Regions from separate parts of the Streptomyces sp. NPDC001532 genome, predicted to be linked through region 4. Evidence: riboswitches for the same ligand, from Rfam matches in the RefSeq annotation. Region 4 holds a riboswitch; each other region holds the start of a gene.
What was found. A riboswitch is a leader RNA that binds a small molecule or an ion and turns the genes downstream of it on or off. The one in region 4 is predicted to bind cyclic di-AMP.
Positions count from the first base shown of each region.

Region 1: linked by a shared signal. The riboswitch ahead of ABT232_RS09545 (M23 family metallopeptidase) and the one ahead of ABT232_RS34430 (M23 family metallopeptidase) in region 4 are both predicted to bind cyclic di-AMP.
Region 2: linked by a shared signal. The riboswitch ahead of ABT232_RS30810 (C40 family peptidase) and the one ahead of ABT232_RS34430 (M23 family metallopeptidase) in region 4 are both predicted to bind cyclic di-AMP.
Region 3: linked by a shared signal. The riboswitch ahead of ABT232_RS02875 (transglycosylase family protein) and the one ahead of ABT232_RS34430 (M23 family metallopeptidase) in region 4 are both predicted to bind cyclic di-AMP.

Region 1 is NZ_JBEPAL010000007.1:112,747-116,537, forward strand. Features, by position in the region: gene ABT232_RS09535 (M16 family metallopeptidase) at 1-605, shown strand, start outside; gene ABT232_RS09540 (M16 family metallopeptidase) at 602-1,990, shown strand; cyclic di-AMP (ydaO/yuaA leader) riboswitch at 2,194-2,360, shown strand; gene ABT232_RS09545 (M23 family metallopeptidase) at 2,373-3,137, shown strand; gene ABT232_RS09550 (GntR family transcriptional regulator) at 3,334-3,791, shown strand, end outside.
Region 2 is NZ_JBEPAL010000043.1:69,165-72,955, forward strand. Features, by position in the region: gene pcrA (DNA helicase PcrA) at 1-1,744, opposite strand, end outside; cyclic di-AMP (ydaO/yuaA leader) riboswitch at 2,047-2,202, shown strand; gene ABT232_RS30810 (C40 family peptidase) at 2,210-3,385, shown strand.
Region 3 is NZ_JBEPAL010000002.1:49,741-53,531, reverse strand. Features, by position in the region: gene ABT232_RS02880 (transglycosylase family protein) at 93-1,151, shown strand; cyclic di-AMP (ydaO/yuaA leader) riboswitch at 1,334-1,504, shown strand; gene ABT232_RS02875 (transglycosylase family protein) at 1,509-2,201, shown strand; gene eno (phosphopyruvate hydratase) at 2,462-3,742, shown strand.
Region 4 is NZ_JBEPAL010000057.1:8,573-12,363, forward strand. Features, by position in the region: gene ABT232_RS34425 (aldo/keto reductase) at 1-902, opposite strand, end outside; gene ABT232_RS34430 (M23 family metallopeptidase) at 1,007-2,050, opposite strand; cyclic di-AMP (ydaO/yuaA leader) riboswitch at 2,062-2,218, opposite strand; gene ABT232_RS34435 (PP2C family protein-serine/threonine phosphatase) at 2,410-3,639, opposite strand.

The DNA.
Region 1 (3,791 bases), on a different contig from region 4:
TGGCCGCCTACCGCCTCCCGCACGACGGCACGCGCGCGTGCGACGCGGCCGACCTGGCGCTCACCGTCCTCGGCGGCGGCGAGTCCTCCCGCCTCTACAACCGTCTCGTCCGCCGGGACCGCACGGCCGTCGCGGCCGGCTTCGGCCTGCTGCGGCTGGCCGGGGCACCCTCCCTGGGCTGGCTGGACGTGAAGACCTCCGGCGACGTCGAGGTGCCGGTGATCGAGGCCGCCATCGACGAGGAGCTGGCCCGCTTCGCCGAGGAGGGCCCGACCGCCGAGGAGATGGAGCGCGCCCAGGCCCAGCTGGAGCGCGAGTGGCTGGACCGGCTGGGCACGGTCGCCGGCCGCGCCGACGAACTCTGCCGCTACGCGGTGCTGTTCGGCGACCCGCAGCTCGCCCTGACCGCCGTGCAGCGGGTGCTGGAGGTGACGGCGGAGGAGGTCCAGGAGGTCGCCAAGGCCCGCCTGCGGCCCGACAACCGCGCGGTGCTCGTCTACGAGCCGATCAGCCCCGAGCAGCCCGAGGACGTCGAGGGCACCCAGGACCCCGAATCCGCGGCGACCGTGGAAGCCGCCGACGACAACGAGGAGGCGGCCAAGTGACCGAGCTCGCCACGATGGACTTCCACCCGCAGCCGCACCCGGGCGACGCCAAGCCCTGGGCGTTCCCGGCGCCCACCCGCGCCACCCTCGACAACGGCCTGACGGTCCTGCGCTGCCACCGCCCCGGCCAGCAGGTCGTCGCCGTCGAGGTGCTGCTGGACGCCCCGCTGGACGCCGAGCCGGCCGGCCTGGACGGCGTCGCCACGATCATGGCGCGGGCCTTCTCCGAGGGCACCGACAAGCACTCCGCCGAGGACTTCGCCGCCGAGCTGGAGCGCGCCGGTGCCACCCTGGACGCGCACGCCGACCACCCGGGCGTCCGGCTGAGCCTGGAGGTCCCGGCCTCCCGGCTGGAGAAGGGCCTCGGCCTGCTCGCCGACGCGCTGCGCGCGCCCGCCTTCGCCGACAGCGAGGTCGAGCGGCTGGTCCGCAACCGGCTGGACGAGATCCCGCACGAGCTGGCCAACCCCGCGCGGCGCGCCGCCAAGGAACTGTCCAGGGAGCTGTTCCCGGCCTCGTCGCGCATGTCGCGCCCCCGCCAGGGCACCGAGGAGACGGTCGCGAAGATCGACGCGGCGGCCGTCCGCGGCTTCTACGAGCGGCACGTCCGCCCGGGCACGGCCACCGCCGTGGTGGTCGGCGACCTCACCGGCATCGACCTGGACGCCCTGCTCGGCGAGACCCTGGGCGCCTGGACGGGCTCCTCGGCCGAGCCCCGCCCGGTGCCGCCGGTCACCGCCGACGACACCGGCCGCGTGGTCATCGTCGACCGTCCCGGCGCGGTCCAGACCCAGCTGCTCATCGGCCGTGTCGGCGCCGACCGGCACGACCGTGTCTGGCCCGCCCAGGTGCTCGGCACCTACTGCCTCGGCGGCACCCTCACCTCCCGCCTGGACCGTGTCCTGCGCGAGGAGAAGGGCTACACCTACGGCGTGCGGTCGTTCGGGCAGGTCCTGCGGTCCGCCCCGGACGGCACCGGCGCCTCGCTGCTGGCCATCAGCGGCTCCGTGGACACCCCGAACACCGGTCCGGCGCTGGAGGACCTGTGGGCGGTGCTGCGCAAGCTCGCGGAGGGCGGCCTGACCGACGCCGAGCGGGACGTCGCCGTGCAGAACCTGGTCGGTGTGGCGCCGCTGAAGTACGAGACGGCGGCGGCCGTGGCGAGCACGCTGGCCGACCAGGTCGAGCAGCACCTGCCGGACGACTACCAGGCGACGCTGTACCGGCAGCTGGCGGCGACCGGCACGGTCGAGGCCACCGCCGCGGTCGTCAACGCCTTCCCGGTGGACCGTCTGGTGACGGTCCTGGTCGGTGACGCGGCGCAGATCAAGGAGCCCGTCGAGGCTCTTGGCATCGGCGAAGTCACCGTCGTGACGGCCGAGTAGACGAGGCGGCAGCCGAGCGGATGTCGAGGGGCCCTGGTGACCGATGCGTCACCAGGGCCCCTTGATGTCCGAATTGAGGGAGAGGCTGCCTGTCTGACCTGTGGCATGCGCTACAAAAGCCCGGATCGGTTTGGGAATTGAAAGTGCGCCCGCTTAGCGTCATCCGGGCTGTTCGTCAGGCAGTGCGCCGCACCCGCGGCACCGGACAGTCATCGCCGAGTCCCCGTACGGCGCGAGCCAGGGGAGCCGGGGACCCAACCCATAAGTCCCTGGGGTGAATCGGACGCCCGCGCGGTCGCGAGGAAGTCCGTAGGAGACCTTCCTGCTCCGAACCCGTCAGCTAACCCGGTAGGCGAGAGGGAAGGAAAGGACCAGCCACTTCATGGCGTTCACGCGCGCCACCGGGAAGCACCGTCGTCCCAGCCGGATGCACCGCACCACCGCCCGCGCCGCGGGTGTCGCGGCGCTCACCACCACCGGTGTCATCGGTACCCTGGCGGGCCCCTCGCTCGCCGCCGAGCCGGCCGCCGAGCAGACCGGCCTGCTGCCGGTGATCACCATCGGCGACACGGTCGCCCAGCAGATCGACGCCCAGGCCGCCGCCCAGCAGCAGGCCGCCGAGCAGGCCGCCGCCGAGCGCGAGGCCGAGGCCGCCGCCGCCGAGCGGGCCGAGCAGGCGGTCGTCAAGGCCCGCGCGGCCGAGGAGCGCGCCGCCCGTGAGGCCGAGCGCAAGCGCCTCAACACCTTCGTGCTGCCGATCGCCGGCTCCTACGTCTCCACCGGCTACCAGTCCGGCGGCGCCCTGTGGTCCTCCGGCAGCCACACCGGCGTCGACTTCCACGCCGCGAGCGGCACCTCCGTCCACGCGGTCGGCGCCGGCACGGTCGTCGAGGCCGGCTGGGGCGGGGCGTACGGCAACCAGGTGGTGATCCGGATGCACGACGGCACGTACACCCAGTACGGCCACCTGTCCTCCATCGGGGTGTCCGTCGGCCAGACGGTGACCCCGGGCCAGCAGATCGCCCTGTCCGGCGCCACCGGCAACGTCACCGGCGCGCATCTGCACTTCGAGGCCCGCACCAGCGCGGAGTACGGCTCGGACATCGACCCGGTCGCCTATCTGCGCGCGCACGGCGTGCGCATCTGACGGCGGCCCGCCACCGCTCCACAAGCCTTCCCGAAGCCCCGGCCCCGGCCGGGGCTTTCGGTGTTTCGGACGCCCCGCTGTCCAAAAAATATCCATGGATTCCGGCCCGCCATCGGAAATTGCGGCTCATTGCAATAGAGTCACTGAACACACGTCAATCAGCGACGTTTCACGGGGATTAAGGCGGAGGTCGGTCATGCGTATTCCGGCGCACTCGGTCTGCACGGCGATCCGGGACGACATCGTCGCGGGTGTCTACGAGCGCGGCAGCCGGCTCACCGAGGAACTGCTCGCCCGCCGCTACGGCGTCTCGCGCGTGCCCGTCCGGGAGGCCCTGCGCACGCTGGAGGCGGAGGGGTTCGTGGTGACCCGGCGGCACGCGGGCGCGTGCGTCGCCGAACCCACCGAGCAGGAGGCCTCCGACCTGCTGGAGATGCGACTGCTGCTGGAGCCGCTGGGTGCCTCCCGCGCGGCGCAGCGGCGCACCGAGGCGCATCTGAAGGTGCTGCGCGGACTGGTCCGGCTGGGCCAGGAGCGGGCCCGCCGGGGCCACAGTGACGATCTGCGCTCTCTGGGCGGCTGGTTCCACGAGACGCTGGCCCAGGCCTCCGGCAGCCCCGCCCTGACCTCGATGCTCACCCAGCTGCGGCACAA
Region 2 (3,791 bases), on a different contig from region 4:
GCGGGTCGGTGGAGGCCTGAAGCTCGGCGAGGTAGCCCGTGCGTTCGAGCACCGCCTCTAGGATCGTCGCCGGTCCGGCGCCGGACTCGACGATCGTGCGCAGCTCCTCCATCAGCGTGTTGAACCGCTTGACCGCGTTGGTGGACCGCGCGGCCATGCCGTACGCCTCGTCGACCCGCTTCAGCGCCTGCGGGAAGCTGATCTTCTCCCGTTGGGACAGGGCGTCGATCATCGCCTCGGCGCGGTCGCCGATGCCGCGCTTGGGCACGTTCAGGATGCGACGCAGCGGGACCGAGTCCTCGGGGTTGGACAGGACACGCAGGTAGGCCAGGACGTCCCGGACCTCCTTGCGCTCGTAGAAGCGGACGCCGCCGACGACCTTGTAGGGCAGACCGACGCGGATGAAGACCTCTTCGAAGACACGGGACTGGGCGTTCGTCCGGTAGAAGACGGCGACGTCGCCGGCCTTCGCGTCACCCGCGTCCGTGAGGCGGTCTATCTCGTCGGCGACGAACTGAGCCTCGTCGTGCTCGGTGTCGGCGACGTAGCCGGTGATGCGCGCGCCCGCGCCCGCGTTGGTCCACAGGTTCTTGGGGCGGCGGGACTCGTTGCGCTCGATGACCGCGTTGGCAGCGGAGAGGATCGTCTGGGTGGAGCGGTAGTTCTGCTCCAGCAGGATCGTCGTCGCGTTCGGGTAGTCCTCCTCGAACTGGAGGATGTTGCGGATCGTCGCGCCGCGGAAGGCGTAGATCGACTGGTCGGCGTCACCCACGACGCACAGCTCGGCGGGAGCCAGGTCGTCCTCGCTGGGCGGTACGTCCACCGGGTGCTCGGAGGTGCCGACCAGCTCGCGGACCAGGGCGTACTGGGCGTGGTTGGTGTCCTGGTACTCGTCGACCAGCACGTGGCGGAAGCGGCGGCGGTAGTGCTCGGCGACGTCCGGGAAGGCGCGCAGCAGGTTGACCGTCGTCATGATCAGGTCGTCGAAGTCCAGCGCGTTCGCCTCGCGCAGGCGCGACTGGTACATGGCGTAGGCCTGGGCGAGGGTCTTCTCGAAGCCGTCGGTGGCCTGGGCGGCGAAGTCCTCCTCGTCGATCAGCTCGTTCTTCAGGTTGCTGATCTTGGCGCTGAAGGACTTCGGCGGGAAACGCTTGGGGTCCAGCTCGAGATCGCGGCAGACCAGGGCCATCAGGCGCTTGGAGTCGGCGGCGTCGTAGATCGAGAACGACGAGGTGAAGCCGAGCTTCTTGCTCTCGCGGCGCAGGATGCGGACGCACGCGCTGTGGAAGGTCATCACCCACATGGCGTTGGCGCGCGGGCCGACGAGCTGCTCGACGCGCTCCTTCATCTCGCCCGCGGCCTTGTTGGTGAAGGTGATCGCGAGGATCTGCCCGGGGTGCACGCCCCGCTCGCCCAGCAGGTGGGCGATGCGGTGGGTGAGCACGCGGGTCTTGCCGGAGCCGGCGCCGGCCACGATGAGCAGCGGGGTGCCGGAGTGGACGACGGCGGCGCGCTGGTTCTCGTTCAGCCCCTCCAGGAGCACGGCCGGGTCGACCACGGGGCGCGGGGCGCCGTCGCGGTAGTGGGCGTCCCGGTCCGGTGGCAGGTCGAACTTCCCGCCGAACAGATCGTCCGGGATCGACTCCGGTACGTGATCGTCCTCGGGCGGCGGCGGGGGCTCCTCCGCGTGGGCCCGCGGGGCCTGGAGGTCCGCCAGGAAGCTGTCGTCAAAGAGGCTGCTCATCGCTCTCCGAGTCTAGGGCGCCCCACTGACAACCGAGGGCCACCCGGAAGACATCCCCGTCACACCTCACCGATGATCTTGGGAATGCCTCTCGTCACGGCTCGCGTCCACACGATTACAAGGCCAACCCGCCACGCAGCGCTCCGGATCGACGACGGCGAGCGACCCCGACCGGAAGGTCACGAAAATGTATCGGGCATATCACCCACCAACCTTCACAGTCGGCACACGAGTTGGCTACCGTGCCGGGCAGGCCGTACGACCCCCACCGGCGAACCCCGCCGGACCGTACGGCCTCCGCCGAGTCCTGCGCGCCCACACCGGGCCCGGAGCCGGGGACCCACCGAACTCTGGGGTGAATCGGCCCCTCCCTCCGGGGAGCGGACCGTAGGGCAACCCTTCCTAACGACCCGCCCGAACCCGACAGCTAACCCGGTAGGCGGCCGATGGAAGGAGTCGCCTCCCTTGGCGTCGCACCGCAAGTCGCGTCCCACCGCGCGCGTGGCAGGCATACGCACCCCCGCCCTCGCCACCGCGGCCCTCACCTCCGTGGCCCTGCTCTCGCAGACCGCCGACGCCGCTCCCTCGACCGACGACAAGCCGAGCCTGGAGGAGGTCGAGAAGAAGGTCGACGATCTCTACCGCCAGGCGGAGTCGGCGACCGAGAAGTACAACGCGGCCAAGGAGCGGACCACCAAGCAGCGCAAGCGCGTCGACACCCTCCTGGACGACGTCGCCGAGCGCGCACAGAAGCTCAACGAGGCACGCGCCGAACTGGGCTCGTACGCCGCGGCCCAGTACCGCACCGGGGCCGCCGCCCCCGACACCGCGACCTTCCTGCTCGCGGACACCCCGCAGGACTACTTCGACCAGACTCAGCTGATGGGCCGACTGACCAGCCGTCAGAAGGAAGCGGTCGACGACTACTTCGCTCAGCAGACCGAGACGATGGAGAAGCGTCGCGAGGCCACCGAGAGCCTCCAGACGCTCACCGACTCGCAGACCGACCTCAGGACGGCCAAGGCGACCGTCCAGAAGAAGCTGTCCACCGCGCGGGAGCTGCTGTCGCAGCTGACCGCGGAGGAGAAGGCGCGGCTCGCGGCGATCGAGAAGCGCAAGCAGGAGGAGGCCGCCCGCAAGGCCGCCGAGCTCGCGCGGCAGCAGGCCGAGGCGGAGGAGCAGCGGCAGCAGGAGGAGGCCGCCGCGCAGGAGACCGCGCAGGAGCAGGCCCCTCAGCAGGAGAGCACCGGGGACACCTCCACCGCCACCGACTCCACGTACGCCGCCAAGGCCGAGAAGGCGCTCGCCTTCTCCCGCGCGCAGATCGGCAAGCCCTACGTCTGGGGCGCCACCGGGCCCGACTCCTACGACTGCTCCGGCCTCACCCAGGCCGCCTGGAAGGCCGCCGGCGTCACCCTCCCCCGCACCACCTACGACCAGGTGAACGCCGGCACCACGGTCTCCGTCGCCGCCGCCCAGCCCGGCGACCTCGTCTTCTTCTACGACGACATCACCCACGTCGGCATCTACATCGGCAACGGAATGATGATCCACGCGCCGAAGCCCGGGGCGTACGTACGCGAGGAATCGATCTACTACGACGGCGAGTCGTCGATCCACAGCGTGGTACGACCGGCCTGAGCCGGGGCGGCGGGCTGATCCGGGGTGGCGGAAGCGGGACGGCGGGCAGCCGGCGGCGGGCACTGAGGGCCGGGCAGCTGGCGCCGGGCGTAGAGGGTTGGGCGCCAGGCGCTGGAGGTCGGGCAGCTGGCGCTGGGCCTCGGGGGCCGAGGGCTGAAGGCCCGGCGCTCAGGGCCGGGCAGCCTGCGCAGGGCGTAGAGGGCTGGGTGCTCGAGGTCGGGCAGCTGGCGCTGGGCCTCGGGGGCCGGGCGTCGGGCGCTGAGGGCCGGACGGCGCGCGCGCCGGCGGCCGGGCAGCTGGCGCTGAGGGCCGAGCGTTGGGCACCGGGCGCTCAAGGGCGCGCAACTGGCGCCGGGCCTCGGGGGCCGGGCGCCCGGCGGCGGGCGATGAAGGGCGGCGCTGAAGG
Region 3 (3,791 bases), on a different contig from region 4:
GTGATCGTCTGCCTATACGTTCACCCATCAGCGCGGCGAGCGTCACAAGATCTCCGCCGCGCCGTCACCGCTGTCTCGCGAAAGGTCCCCGCATGCTCTCCGGGAACGGTCGTCACCGTCGCCCCCGTCAGGCTCCGGCCCTCATCGTCGCGGCCGGAGTGACTGGATCCGCCATCGCCATCCCGCTCCTCGGCGCGACCGGCGCGAGCGCCGCCACCGGTGTGACGTGGGACAGGGTCGCGGAGTGCGAGAGCGGTGGCTCCTGGAGCGCCGACAACGGCAACGGTTACTACGGCGGTCTGCAGATCTCCCAGGACAACTGGGTGGAGTACGGCGGCCTGGACTACGCCGAGAGCCCCGACGTGGCCAGCCGTTCGCAGCAGATAGCCGTCGCCGAGAGGATCCTCGCCGACCAGGGTGTCGGCGCCTGGCCCACCTGCGGCCTGCTCGGCGGCCTGGACGACGACTCCGCACCGGCGGGCGTCGACACCGGCCTCGCGGCTGACGCGGCGTCGGGCGCCTCGGCGACCCCGGACGCCTCCTCGAAGCCCGAGTCCGGCTTGTCCGACTCCTCCGTTTCGACCGGAAGCACCGGTAAGGCGGAAAGCTCTGAAGGTTCCGGTAAGTCCGGTACCTCCGGCGGCTCGGACGCCTCCGGTGATTCCGGATCCTCCGGTTCCGCGTCGTCGTCCCCGTCCTCGGGGTCCGGCTCGGACGGTGAGGCGGAAGGTTCCGGCAAGGACGGGAGCGGCGACTCCCAGGAGGGTGACAGCTCCCTCACCGCCACCACCAAGAACGACGAGTCGGACAAGTCCGGCCAGAACGACCTCTCTTCGGACGCCGTCGAATCCGGCTCCACCGGCTCCGGCCGCCACCGCGGCGACAGCGCCGACGAGGAGGCCGCGGACAGCCGTACGGCCGACTCCTCCGGCCGGCACGCCTCGCGGGACACCACCGCCGCGCGTGACGCGGCCGACGGCTCCTACACGGTCCGCGCCGGCGACAGCCTCTGGGGCATCGCCGACTCCCTTGACCTCCAGGGCGGATGGTCCGCGCTCTACACCGAGAACAAGGACACCGTCGGCGACGACCCCGACCTCATCGTTCCCGGTCAGACCCTTGAAGTAGGGGTCGAACCGGGCGAAAAGTAGCTGGAGTTCGCGTCACGGTTCGGGCTTAATGTCCGAATTGGCAGCGGTGAGATATAGGTCTCAGAAGCCCTGATCGTCTTTGAAATTCCGCGGATCGCGTGTCTACGGTCAAGGCCGCTCGTCACCGCGAGCCCCGGCTGCCGCAACGCCGAATCCTGCCAGCGGCCGTCCGGGAACAGTCGTCGCGTCAAGCGCCGTAGGCAGGAGCGGGGGACCCAAGGTAAGTGCCGGTCCCGGCAGTTCGCTGCCGGAGCCGGCTTGGGGTGAAGCCGCAGCTCGCAAGAGACTGCGGCCGGGCAACTCAACCGGCCCGAACCCGACAGCTCACCTCGCAGGCGTCGGTGAGGGGATCGATCGATGCTGTTTTCCGCCAAGGGCAAGCACCGCCGTCCGTCCAAGGCCACCCGCGCCATCGCCATCGCCGGTGTGACCGGTGCCGCCGTCGCCGCCCCGCTGATGGCCGCCGGCAACGCCTCCGCCGCCACCGCCTCCGAGTGGGACGCCGTCGCCCAGTGCGAGTCCGGCGGCAACTGGTCCATCAACACCGGCAACGGCTACTACGGCGGTCTGCAGTTCTCCGCCTCCACCTGGGCCGCGTACGGCGGCACGCAGTACGCCGCCACGGCCGACCAGGCCTCCAAGGAGCAGCAGATCACCGTCGCCGAGAAGGTCCTCGCGGGCCAGGGCAAGGGCGCCTGGCCGGTCTGCGGCACCGGCCTGTCGAACACCCCGTACGGTGGCGGCAGCGCCTCCTCCTCCACCCCTTCCTCCTCGGCCGGTGACACCGCCACCACCGAGCGCGAGACCGAGGAGCAGAGCGCCTCCCGCTCCGCCGAGCGTCCGGCCGCCGAGAAGACCGTCACCACCCCGACCGGCAAGAAGGTCGAGAAGGGCGACGGCGAGTACAAGGTGGTCAAGGGCGACACCCTCAGCTCGATCGCCGAGGAGCACGACGTCGCGGGCGGCTGGCAGAAGCTGTTCGACCTGAACAAGGACATCGTCGACGACGCCGACGTCATCTACCCGGGCCAGCAGCTGCACCTCAAGTAGGCAGCGGCGGCACCTCCGCCAGGAGAGGCCCGCAGACTCCCCGCCCCGGTGCGCGTTCCCCCGTACGCACCGGGGCGGGGTTCGCTCTTTCTGCCGTGGGTTTTGCGAAACCGTCTTTGTTCCGTTCGGAAACAATTTACTCTCGGTTCCGTCCACGGGGTGGTCGGTCGGCTGGCCGATCGCCCGGAGCCGGTTAGGCTCGTCTCGCAGAGCCACACCCGCGGCCTGCCCACCGCGTCACATTGAAGAAGGAGATGCTCGTGCCGTCCATCGACGTCGTCGTAGCCCGGGAAATCCTGGACTCCCGAGGCAACCCCACGGTCGAGGTCGAGGTCGGCCTCGACGACGGCAGCACGGGTCGTGCCGCCGTTCCGTCCGGTGCCTCCACGGGCGCCTTCGAGGCCATCGAGCTCCGTGACGGCGACCCCAACCGCTACCAGGGCAAGGGTGTCGAGAAGGCCGTCCTGGCCGTCATCGAGCAGATCGGCCCGGAGCTGGTCGGCTACGACGCCACCGAGCAGCGCCTGATCGACCAGGCCATGTTCGACCTGGACGCCACCGACAACAAGGGCTCGCTCGGCGCCAACGCCATCCTCGGCGTCTCCCTGGCCGTCGCCCACGCCGCCTCCGAGGCCAGCGACCTGCCGCTGTTCCGTTACCTGGGCGGCCCGAACGCGCACCTGCTGCCGGTGCCGATGATGAACATCCTGAACGGCGGCTCGCACGCCGACTCCAACGTGGACATCCAGGAGTTCATGATCGCGCCGATCGGCGCGGAGTCCTTCTCCGAGGCGCTGCGCTGGGGCACCGAGGTCTACCACACCCTCAAGAAGGTCCTGAAGAGCAAGGGTCTGGCCACCGGCCTCGGCGACGAGGGCGGCTTCGCCCCGAACCTGGGCTCCAACCGCGAGGCCCTGGACCTGATCCTGGAGGCCATCAAGGAGGCCGGCTACACCCCGGGCGAGCAGATCGCGCTCGCGCTGGACGTGGCCGCGTCCGAGTTCTACAAGGACGGCTCCTACGTCTTCGAGGGCAAGGAGCGCTCCGCCGCCGAGATGACGGAGTACTACGCCGAACTGGTCGAGGCGTACCCGCTGGTCTCCATCGAGGACCCGCTGTTCGAGGACGACTGGGACGGCTGGAAGACCATCACCGACAAGCTCGGTGACAAGGTCCAGCTCGTCGGTGACGACCTGTTCGTCACCAACCCGGAGCGCCTGGCCCGCGGTATCGAGGACGGCGCCGCCAACGCCCTGCTGGTGAAGGTGAACCAGATCGGTTCGCTCACCGAGACCCTGGACGCGGTCGAGCTGGCCCAGCGCAACGGCTTCAAGTGCATGATGTCGCACCGCTCCGGCGAGACCGAGGACGTCACCATCGCCGACCTGGCCGTCGCCACCAACTGCGGCCAGATCAAGACCGGCGCCCCGGCCCGCTCCGAGCGTGTCGCCAAGTACAACCAGCTGCTGCGCATCGAGGAGATCCTCGACGACGCCGCGGTGTACGCCGGCCGCAGCGCCTTCCCGCGCTTCAAGGGCTGATCCCCGGCAGGGCTAAAGCTCAGCCAGTCGTACGTACGTCCCCGTACTC
Region 4 (3,791 bases):
AGCCGCAGTTCGGCGACCCCCACCAGGTCGGCCAGCTGCTCCACGGTCCGCGCGGACGCGATCGGCGCCGCCACGGTGGGCTGCGCGGCGAGCCACGCCAGGGCGACCGTCGCGACGGGCACCTCGTGCGCGGCGGCCACGGAGTCCAGCGCGTCCAGCACCCGCCGCCCCCGCTCGCTGTCCAGGTGCTTGCCGGCGCCCGCCGCCCGCGCGCTGTCGACGGTCGTGCCGGGCCGGTACTTGCCGGTCAGGAAGCCGGACGCCAGCGCGTAGTACGGCACCGCGGCGAGGCCCGCCCGCGCGGCGACGTCCCGGAGCTCACCCTCGTAGGTCTCCCGGGACACCAGGTTGTAGTGCGGCTGGAGGGCGACGTACCGGGCGAGGCCCTCGCGGTCGGAGAAGGCCAGGGACTCCCGCAGCCGCTGGGGGGAGATGTTGGAGGCGGCGATGTACCGGACCTTGCCCGCCTCCACCAGTTCGTCGAGCGCGCCGACGATCTCCTCGACCGGCACGTCGGGCTGGTCGAAGTGGGTGTAGTAGAGGTCGATGTGGTCGGTGCCGAGGCGTCGCAGTGAGGCGTCGGCCGCGGCCTTGATGTTCACCGCGCTCAGGCCCGGGTACTCGGGGTGCTGGCTGACCTTGGTCGCGATGACCACCTCGGAGCGGTTCCCCCGGGCCTTGACCCACTCGCCGATGATCGTCTCGGACTCGCCGCCGGAGTTGCCCTCGATCCAGGCCGAGTAGGAGTCGGCGGTGTCGACGAAGTTGCCGCCCGCGGCGGCGTAGGCGTCGAGGACGGCGAAGGAGCGGTCCCGGTCCGCGGTCCAGCCGAAGACGTTGCCGCCGAGGGAGAGGGGGAAGACCTCCAGGTCGGAGGAGCCGAGCTTGCGCAGAGAAGTCATGCCGAGTGACAACACGGCACGGGGAAGCGCGTATTCCGTGAACCGGCAGCCCTGACGTCGGGGGGTTGTCGTCAGGACCGCCGGGGTTCAGCGTGAGCGTGGGCTCAGGGGGTGAGGCCCTTGCTCTGGAGCCAGGCCATCGGGTCCAGCGCGCCGCCGTCGCCGGTGTGCACCTCCAGGTGCAGGTGCGGGCCGGTCACGTTGCCGGTCGCGCCCACGCGGCCGATGACGTCACCGGTGTTGACCTTCTGGCCCACGCTGACGTTGATCGACGACTGGTGGGCGTAGAGGATCTCGGTGCCGTCGTCCAGGGTCAGGACGGTCTTGTAGCCGTACGACCCGTCCCAGCCGGCCTGGGTGATGGTGCCGGTGTGCACCGCCTTGATGAGGGTGCCGGTGGGCGCGGCGAAGTCCAGGCCGGTGTGGTAGCCGGAGGACCACATCGAGCCGGCCTGACCGTAGGTGGAGGTCAGGGTGTACGAGGAGGTCGGCAGCGTGAACTGCTTGGCCAGCTCGGCCAGGCGCTCGGCCTCGGCCTTCTTGCGGGCCTCCTCCTCGGCCGCCTTCTTCGCGGCGGCGGCCTCGGCCTCGGCTTCCTTCTCCGCCTTGGCGGCCGCCTCGGCGGCGGCCTTCTCGGCGGCGGCCAGCGCTTCCGCGGCGGCCTTGGACTCGACCTGGTCCTGCTGCTGCTCGGCCTGCGCCATGATGCGGGCGCGCAGTGCCTCGCCGGCGTCGGTGGTGCCCTGCGCGGTCTCGGTCTCGGTGACGCCGACGCTGCTGAGCGGGGTGGCGGTGGTCTCGGCCTCGGGCTCGGGCTCGTCGGAGATGAGCGAGCCGACGTTCGGCAGGTCGGGCATCGAGATGGACACCGGCGGCTTGCCGGTCTGCGCGGTGGCCATGCCGCCCGCGCCGACGGCGGCTATGACACCGACGCCGAGAACGGTGGAGCTGCGGGCGAGTCCGCCGCCGCGCTGCTTGGCGACGCGGTGCCGGCCGCGTACGGGGCGAATGGATTCCTTGGTCGGATTCCACTCCTCCCAGGGGCCCTCTTCGGTGCGCTGACCGCCGTAGACGAAGGTGTCGGCGGGATCGACAGTGCGCTGGCCGGGCACGAACGGGGCCCCGGGGGCAGGCCGGTTGGACGCCACGTGGGCGTACTCCTTTCCTTCCTTCTCGCCTACCGGGTTAGCTGACGGGTTCGGAGCAGGAAGGTCTCCTACGCGCGTAAATCAGCCGTGTGAACACGACTGGCCACGAGCGATTCACCCCAAGGTGGTGGTTCCCCGGTTCCCTACGGGATTCGGCGCGTGCGCACGGAGCCGCCTCTTGTGACGGCTGGGACGACCGCGCTGCGTTATCGGACGTTAATAGAACCGGGGCCTGAATTCCAAGCCGTTCCGCTTGATCATTACGGTTCTCCGGGCGGACGTTCGACCCATGACCGGCGAAAAACGGGCGAGTTGACCAGCGCTCAGCAGCGTTCTTTCTTTTGATGGTGTCTCAGATGTTATGCGGAGTGGGGTTGCTCACTTACTCCTGGTGACGGCGGTCGGGGCCGCCGTACGGCCAGCAGCGCCATGTCGTCCGTCAGCCTGCCGCCGGAGTGCCACCGCACATCTTCGGCCAAGATCGACAGCAGCTCGCCCGGCCCGCCGAAGGTCCGCCCGGCCAGCCGCCGCGACGGGTCGTAGAACTCGCCGCGCGCGTCGCGGGCTTCGGACAGCCCGTCGGTGTGGAGCAGCAGCGTGCTCCCGCCCGGAAAGCCGGCCTCGTCCGCGCGGTCCGGCCAGACGCCCAGCTCGCCCATGCCGAGCGGCAGCGCGGGGTTCCGGGCCGGCAGCGGCCGCAGCCGGCCGTCGGCGTGCAGCAGCAGCGGCGGCGGATGGCCGCGGTTGAGGATCCGTACGACGCCGTCGCCGTGCGGGATCTCGGCCAGTACGGCGGTGGTGAACCCCTCGAAGGCGTCGATGCCGTCGCGCCGGGTGCCCTCGCGGGCCAGCGCGTGCTCCAGCCGCTGGGCGACCGCCTCCAGCGTCCCCTCGTGCTCGGCGGCCTCACGGAACGCGCCGATCACCACGGCGACGGCGGCCACCGCGCCCATCCCCTTGCCCCGCACGTCCCCGACCACCAGCCGCACCCCGTACGGGCTGTCCTGCACGGCGTAGAGGTCGCCGCCGATGGAGGCGTCCGCCTGCGCGGCCTCGTAGCGCGCGGCGATCTCGTAGCCGCCGATGCGTGCCGCGGGCTCCGGCAGCACCGCGCGCTGCGCCGCCTCGGCGATCTCACGGGCGGTGGCGAGCCGGGCGTGGCCGCGGCCGACGAGGCAGTTGACGACCACGGCGAGGACGGAGACGACCGCCACGGTGACCGTCTCGGTGATCGCGTCGACGCGCAGGGCGATGCCGTACCGGATGTGCACCACGAGGACGACGGCGAGCGCCGCGATCCCGGTGAGGACGGTGGCCCGCCGGGAGAGCAGCGGGGCGGCGATCAGTGGCGCGGCGACGAAGAGCGGGGCGGCGGTGTAGTTCTCGGGGGTGAAGTAGTCGTAGCAGCCGCCGAGGACGACGAGGAGCATGGGCAGGGTGCGGACCAGGGTCCGCGCGTACGAGATCCGCCGTTCCTCGTCAGGGCCGGACGGCACGGGCGTGGGCGTAGGCGTGGGCGTGTGTGCGGACGCGGGCACGCCGCCGGGGCCAGGGCCGGGGCCGGGGCCGAGGTCTTCGGACCGCACCACTTGTCTCCCGCACCACTCGTCTCCCGCCAGTCCCACGAGCCCCATGGGTCCGCCGGTCCCGCCGGGTCCCTGAGATCGTCCGCCACCGCCTCGCACCGCCTCGCCCGTCCAGAGTCGCCGGAGCGGCTGCGGGCGGCGAGCCGGAAGGGCCG